DNA from 2 places in the Exiguobacterium acetylicum genome. Region 1 is predicted to be linked to the other one. Evidence: a T-box and tRNA genes for the amino acid it is inferred to sense, from the RefSeq annotation. Region 1 holds a T-box; the other holds one or more tRNA genes.
What was found. A T-box is a leader RNA that pairs with one kind of tRNA and senses whether it is charged. The one in region 1 lies ahead of alaS (alanine--tRNA ligase), so its partner is inferred to be a tRNA-Ala.
Positions count from the first base shown of each region.

Region 2: it encodes a tRNA-Ala, which carries the amino acid that the T-box ahead of alaS (alanine--tRNA ligase) is inferred to sense. The anticodon was not compared.

Region 1 covers NZ_CP082333.1:2,205,287-2,209,003, forward strand. Annotated here, with positions in the region: gene alaS (alanine--tRNA ligase) at 25-2,667, opposite strand; T-box leader at 2,725-2,935, opposite strand; gene recD2 (SF1B family DNA helicase RecD2) at 2,978-3,717, opposite strand, start outside.
Region 2 covers NZ_CP082333.1:2,936,757-2,940,473, reverse strand. Annotated here, with positions in the region: gene K7G97_RS15115 (redox-sensing transcriptional repressor Rex) at 1-186, shown strand, start outside; gene K7G97_RS15110 (twin-arginine translocase TatA/TatE family subunit) at 186-383, shown strand; gene tatC (twin-arginine translocase subunit TatC) at 391-1,170, shown strand; tRNA gene K7G97_RS15100 (tRNA-Ala) at 1,275-1,350, shown strand; gene K7G97_RS15095 (S8 family serine peptidase) at 1,575-3,717, shown strand, end outside.

The sequences.
Region 1 (3,717 bases):
TCTTTCATATACACTACGTTTCTATTATGCCAGTGATTGCACGTATTGTGAAGCGTACGCGAGTGCTTCTTCTAATTTCGACGCATCTTTTCCACCAGCTTGAGCCATGTCAGGGCGACCGCCACCGCCACCACCGCAGCGTGTTGCGACTTCCTTGATCAATTTACCAGCATGATAGCCTTGGTCGATTAAATCTTTTGAGACGCTTGCAACGAGATTGACTTTCTCCCCTTGCGCACTACCGAGTACGATGATTGCTGATCCGAGTGAGCTCTTCAACTCGTCCATCATACCGCGAAGGGCGTCCATATCTGAGACGTCGACACGTTTCGCAAGCACACGCACACCGTTGATTTCTTCGACATCGTCCTTGAGCGAAGCAGCTTCGATGTTCGCGAGTTTTGCTTGCAACGATTCGTTTGCCCGTTCCGTCTCACGGAGCTGTTGTTGCAGTGCTTCGATGCGGACAGGAACTTCCGTCGTCTTCGTCTTCAAGACAGCTGCTGCTTGTTCGAGTGTTTCCAAGTGCTGATTCATAACACGATACGCGCCTGCACCTGTTACCGCTTCGATTCGGCGTGTACCTGCACCGATACCGGACTCTGAAACAATCTTGAACAAGCCGATTTCGGCTGTGTTCCCGACGTGGATACCGCCACACAACTCGATCGAGTATGTGCCTGCTGAGACGACGCGGACCGTTTCACCGTACTTCTCACCGAACAATGCCATTGCGCCCTTTGCTTTTGCATCAGCGATGTTCATCTCTTCGATATCAACCGGTAGTGATGCCCAGATTGCTTGGTTGACGTCTTGTTCAATCTTTGTCAACTCTTCTTGTGTCACTGCACCGAAGTGTGAGAAGTCAAAACGAAGACGGTCTGGAGAAACGAGTGATCCCGCTTGGTTGACGTGTGTTCCGAGCGTATCTTTCAATGCTTTATGAAGCAAGTGTGTTGCCGTGTGATTTTTCGTGACGGCTTTACGTTCTGCTGCTTCGACTGTTGCAACGACGTCTGCTGCTTCCGTTGCGATCCCTGTACGAACGATGACTGTATGCAAGTTTTGACCGTTTGGTGCTTTTTGAACATCTTTGACATCAAGAACGAAGTCTTTGCCTTCGATTGTTCCTGTATCCGCGACTTCACCACCACTTTCAGCATAGAACGGCGTGATGTCAAGAATGACTTGTGCTTCTTCACCAGCAGCGACTTCTGTGACTCGTTCTCCATCATGCAACAATGCGATGATTTTCGCATCCGCCTTAAGTTCGGTATAGCCGACGAACGTACTTTTATCTTTTAGCGTCGAGAGGACTTCCGATTGCTGTTGCATCGAACCACTCTCTTCACGCGCTGCACGTGCCCGCTGACGTTGTGCATCCATCGCTAGTTTGAAGCCTTCTTCATCAACAGACATCTGATGATCTTCCGCATACTCGACTGTCAATTCGAGTGGGAAACCATACGTGTCATACAGACGGAACGCATCTTCGCCACTGATGACATGCTCACCGTTCGCCTTAGACGTCTGAGCGACCGTGTTCAAGATTGCAAGACCGTCATGAAGTGTCTCGTGGAAACGTTCTTCTTCGTTTTTGATGACACGTTTGATGAAGTCTGCTTTTTCTGGCACTTGTGGGTAGAAGTCGACCATGACATTCCCGACCGTATCGACGAGTTCATACATGAACGGACGTTCGATTCCAAGCATCTTCGCATAACGCACCGCACGGCGTAGTAAACGACGAAGGACATATCCACGACCTTCATTCGAAGGAAGCGCACCATCACCGATTGCGAATGATACGGTACGGATGTGGTCTGCGATAACTTTGAATGCTACATCCAGTTTTGAATCGTCACGGTAGATTTTACCGCTGATTTCTTCTGTCTTATGAATGATCGGCATGAACAGATCCGTATCGAAGTTCGTCGGCACGTCCTGCATGACACATGCCATCCGTTCGAGTCCCATTCCTGTATCGATGTTTTTACGCGGAAGTTCCGTGTAGTTGCCGTGTCCATCGTGGTTGTACTGACTGAAGACGATATTCCAGATCTCGAGATAGCGTTCGTTTTCGCCACCTGGGTAGAGTTCTGAATCGTTCGGATCGTCTCCAAAAGCAGGTCCACGGTCGAAGAAGATTTCCGTGTTCGGACCAGATGGACCTTCACCGATTTCCCAGAAGTTATCTTCAAGTGGAATGATCCGCTCAGCCGGTACACCGAGTTCAAGCCAGATTTGACGCGCTGCGTCATCTTCCGGGTGAATCGTGACCGAGAGACGTTCCGGATCAAGACCGTACCAGTCATCACTCGTCAAGAGTTCCCAGCCCCATTTGATCGCATCTTCACGGAAGTAATCACCGACAGAGAAGTTTCCGAGCATCTCGAAGAACGTATGGTGACGTGCTGTTTTCCCGACGTTTTCGATATCGTTCGTCCGGATTGATTTTTGTGCGTTGACGATACGTGGATTATCAGGAATGACACGACCATCGAAATACTTCTTGAGTGTCGCAACCCCTGAGTTGATCCACAAGAGCGATGGATCCTCGACCGGTACGAGTGAAGCACTCGGTTCGATCGCATGCCCTTTGCTTTGGAAGAAATCAAGATACATCTGACGGATTTGTGCACCCGTTAATGGTTTTAGAGCTTTCATGAACAGTTACCCCCATTGGTTTTATTTGGACGCAAAAAAGCGATGCCTTCATCCCTGAAAAGGGACGAAAGCATCGCTTCCGTGGTACCACCCTCGTTCGTAAGCAATCCATTGCTTACCTCGAACATCTGATAACGGGGATGACCCGCAGGTGTTTACACCCGACTCCGGAAGGAGCTTCAAAGGGACTCGAGAAAGTGATTGCAGCAGACTCACTTCTCTCTGGACTCGAGTTTTCCTTTTACTTATCTTCCATCAACGTGTTACGTCCATTCATCTATCGTGATTATTACCTATCGCACAGCATCCGTCAAGTCTTTGTCACACCACCGAGTCGTTCAATCAATCGTGTTCGGCGCCGAGGCTCCTCTTCTTGCGACGCTTTATGAAACGCTCGTGGGTCGCCGAACAATAATAAACTCGACTTCGCACGGGTGACCGCCGTATAAATCAAGTTTCGGGAATGCTTGAATGCTCCCGTGAAATAGACCGGCATCAAGACGATCGGAAACTCGGACCCTTGTGCCTTGTGAATCGTAATCGCGTAGGCATGCGTGAATTGATCCCAGTCACTCCGGTTGTACTCGACTTCCGTCTGGTCGAAGCGGGCGATGATCTTATCCACCTTGTCGACGTTTTCTTTGGCGAAGAAAATATTGACGATTTCGCCGATATCTCCGTTATAGACGTTCTCTTCTGCATTGTTGACGAGCTGAAGAATCTTGTCCCCGGTCCGGTAAATCCGTGTGCCTTGTTTGACTTCGCGTTTTTTCGGTTCCTCCGGATTGTAGACGCGTTGCAAGGCGACATTCAGTTCGTCGATTCCCACCTGACCACGGTAAGTCGGTGCCAGAACCTGAACATCGAATTTCGAATACCCTTTTGCGAGTGCTTTTTCCGCGAAGGCTGAGATGCCTCGTAACGTCTCTTGCGGAGACGCGGTGTAAAAGCGACGATCCGCAAGTGGTGATAACAAATCAGCTGACGTCGTCCGGTTCTTCAAATCGTGCGCGAGCCGTAAAATAGAAGAATCTTCCGCTTGGCGATGGA
Region 2 (3,717 bases), 730 kb from region 1:
TTCGCGCAGTCAGTAGCGGATGAGTTAGTCGAGTATGGTGTGACAGGCATCCTGAACTTTACGCCAGCGCGGTTGAACGTGCCAGCTAGCGTCCGGGTCCATCACATTGATTTATCGATCGAGTTGCAGTCGTTAGTTTATTTCATGAAGCATTATTCGCAATCAGCTGAAGGAGTGAAATCATAATGGAAAACCTTATTCCGCTCACACTAGGTATCGGACCTGCGAGCATCGGATTAATCGCGGTCGTCGCATTGATCATTTTCGGACCGAAGAAGTTACCAGAATTCGGACGCGCTGCAGGTCAGACATTGAAAGAGTTCAAGAATGCCACGAACGGCATCATGGACGACGATAAAAAGGACGAACCGAAAGAGAAGTGATTGAATCATGACGGTTGATCAAGAGCAAAGCATGACGTCGCACCTTGACGAACTGCGTAAGCGGATCGTCTGGTCGCTTATCATCGTCGTCGTCCTGTTCGCTGTCGCATTTCCGCTCGTCCGACCGCTCGTTCGCTTCTTGCAAGCGGACTTAAAAGAGCTCGGCATCGGTTTGAATGCCTTCAACGTCGCCGATCCTTTAATGTTGTATTTGAATCTTGCGTTCATCATTGCGCTGATTTTAGCGTCACCGTTCTGGATGTATCAACTCTGGGCATTCGTCCGACCAGGACTTTATGACAAGGAGCAAAAAGCGACATTGACGTATATTCCGGTCATCTTCTTTCTGTTTTTGGCTGGCGTAGCCTTCTCGTATTTCTGGTTGCTTCCCTTTTTGCTTGAAGTCTCAACGGATCTCGGGAAAGAGCTCGGAATCGAACAAGTCATCGGAGTCGAGAACTACTTCAGTTTCTTAATCCGGTTGACGATGCCGTTTGGTCTTCTGTTCCAATTGCCGGTCGTGACGATGTTCCTGACACGTCTTGGTCTCGTGACGCCATATTTCATGCGAAAGAATCGGAAATATGCGTACTTTGCGCTGTTCGTCGTTGCGGCATTGATCGCACCGCCGGACGTGACGTCACACTTGATGATCTCGGTTCCATTGTTCGTTCTCTATGAGATCAGCATCTTGATTTCTGCGCGGACGTACAAAAAGGTCTTGATCCTCGAGCAACAGGCAGAGCTTGAACGACAGGCGGATTTGATGCGTGAATTGAATAAATGAATCGTGAATTCCTTCCGACGATTTTGGAAGGGATTCTTTTTTATGAAAGCGTTATTTTTATATTGATAAAGCAGTTAGCGATGCGTATACTAAAGATAATTCATGGGGGCTTAGCTCAGCTGGGAGAGCGTTTGGCTGGCAGCCAAAAGGTCGTCGGTTCGATCCCGATAGTCTCCACCAATATCAAACATCCAACTCCTCGAGGCGTCGAGGAGTTTTTATTTTACTCCCAGTTAAATTCCTCAAAAATATAAAATGTCACGTAAAACAAATAAATTAAAAAAATAGGCAAATATAAATTGTTTATTTCCATTAAATTCATTAAACTAAATATACAGAATTTTCGTTTAACTGTTTTATCAGTAGTACTACTATGGTTTTACAGAAAAGGGGAAAACGAACGCATGAAGAAGAAGATTGCACTTATGGCAGCCGTCTTAATGACGTCTTCCAATCTAGTCAGTGCGCAAGGTGCACTGTCGTCGCAAGACAAAGCAACGGGTCAAAAACCGCAAGCACTCTCGCTGAAGAAATCGGGGCAAGAGAAGAACTACAAACAATCGGATAAAGTCCGTGTCGTCATCGAGATGGAAGAGAAGCCGGCGATTCAAATCGCCCAGGCTCAAAACAAGCGGTATAGCACATTGAGCAATGCCGAAAAAGAGTCGATCAAAGATCGTCTCGTCAACGTCCAAAAATCAGTCAAGTCAGCCATCGCTAAAAAGGCGATTCCCGTTACATATAAGGAAAGCTTCACAACCGTCATCAACGGATTCAGTGGTGAAGTCAAGTTCGGAGACATCGAAGACATCAAACAACTGAGCGGAGTCAAGAGCGTACATATCGCCCATGAATACGCGCGTCCGGAAGTTGCTAAAGGTGCCAAGCCAGACATGCTGTACAGCAAGGACATGGTCAATGCGAAGGAAACATGGCAGGACTATGGTTTTAAAGGGGAAGGAACAATCGTTGCCGTCATCGATACGGGAATCGATCCATCGCATAAGGACATGGTCTTGAGCCCAGAAACGAAGATCGATTTGACTTCTTCGAAAGTCGATAGTGCGAAAGAAACAAAAGGCTTAAAAGGAAAGTACTTCACGGAAAAAGTACCGTACGGCTATAACTATGCCGATCACGATAGCGAAATCCGTGATTTAGGTGCGGGCGCATCAATGCACGGGATGCACGTCGCGGGTACGGTCGGAGCAAACGGCGATGAAGCAAACGGCGGTATCAAAGGGGTCGCTCCGGAAACACAACTCCTCGCGATGAAAGTCTTCGGAAACGATCCAGGAATGCCATCGACATTCAGCGATATCTACATTAAAGCGATCGATGATGCAATTGCACTCGGAGCCGATGTCATCAACATGAGTCTCGGTTCGACGGCATCGTTCGTCAATGCAGATGATCCAGAACAACGCGCAATCGTCAACGCGATGAACAACGGTATCTTGTGTGCGATTTCTGCTGGTAACTCGGCATTCGCAGGTCATGGTGCAGGTAATCCGTACACAGCAAACCCGGATATCGGTGTCGTCGGTGCACCAGGTTTAACGAGCCAAGCACTCCAAGTCGCATCACTCGAAAATACGAAATTGACACTCGAAGGCATGGCGCTGACGATCGACGGTCAGGATGCTGGTTATTTGGCATACCAAAAACAAGATTCACCGAATCCGATTGCTGTCTTCGATAAAGAGAAGAAGGATGTCGTCTATGTCGGTGACGGTCAAGCTTCGAACTACGAAGGCAAAGACGTCAAAGGGAAAGTCGTCTTCGTCGTGCGTAACGGTGGTTTCAACTACGGCATGATCCAAGCAGAAGCTGAGAAGCAAGGGGCAGCAGGTGTCATCGTCCGCGGTCGAGTCGATCATGGGGATTACGTCAGCATGGCGCTCAACAATCCGACGATTCCACTCGTCACGCTCAGCATCGCAGACGGAAACGATCTTGAAGCAAAAGCAAAAGAGGGCAAGGCAATCGCTGTCACGTTCGACGGAAAAGCAGTCTCAGCCGATAACCCGGTCGCAGGACAAATGTCTGACTTCACGTCTTGGGGTGTCACACCAAGCCTTGACTTCAAGCCAGAAATCACGGCACCAGGTGGAAAAATCTACTCGACGCTCAACGATAACGAGTATGGTGTCATGAGTGGAACATCGATGGCGGCACCACACGTCGCTGGTGGAACGGCACTCGTCATGCAACGGATCGCGAAGGACTTCAAAGTCGATGGTGCGACACGCGTCAAGCTCGCGAAGAACATCTTGATGAACACGTCGCGTCCGCAACTCGATCAAGGAAAATACAATGCGCAGCTAAAAACAGGCAACTTCTACTCCCCACGTCGTGAGGGAGCTGGATTGATGGATCTTCGTGCTGCCATGAAGACACCAGTCGTCGTCACAGAGACGAAGTCAGGTGAAGGTAAGGCATCCTTGAAGGAAGTCGGCGAGAAGTTCACGTTCACACTTGATTTGAAAAACTACAGCAGTGAAAAAGTGACATATAAGTTAGCCGGAACGGTTCAATCAGATCTCG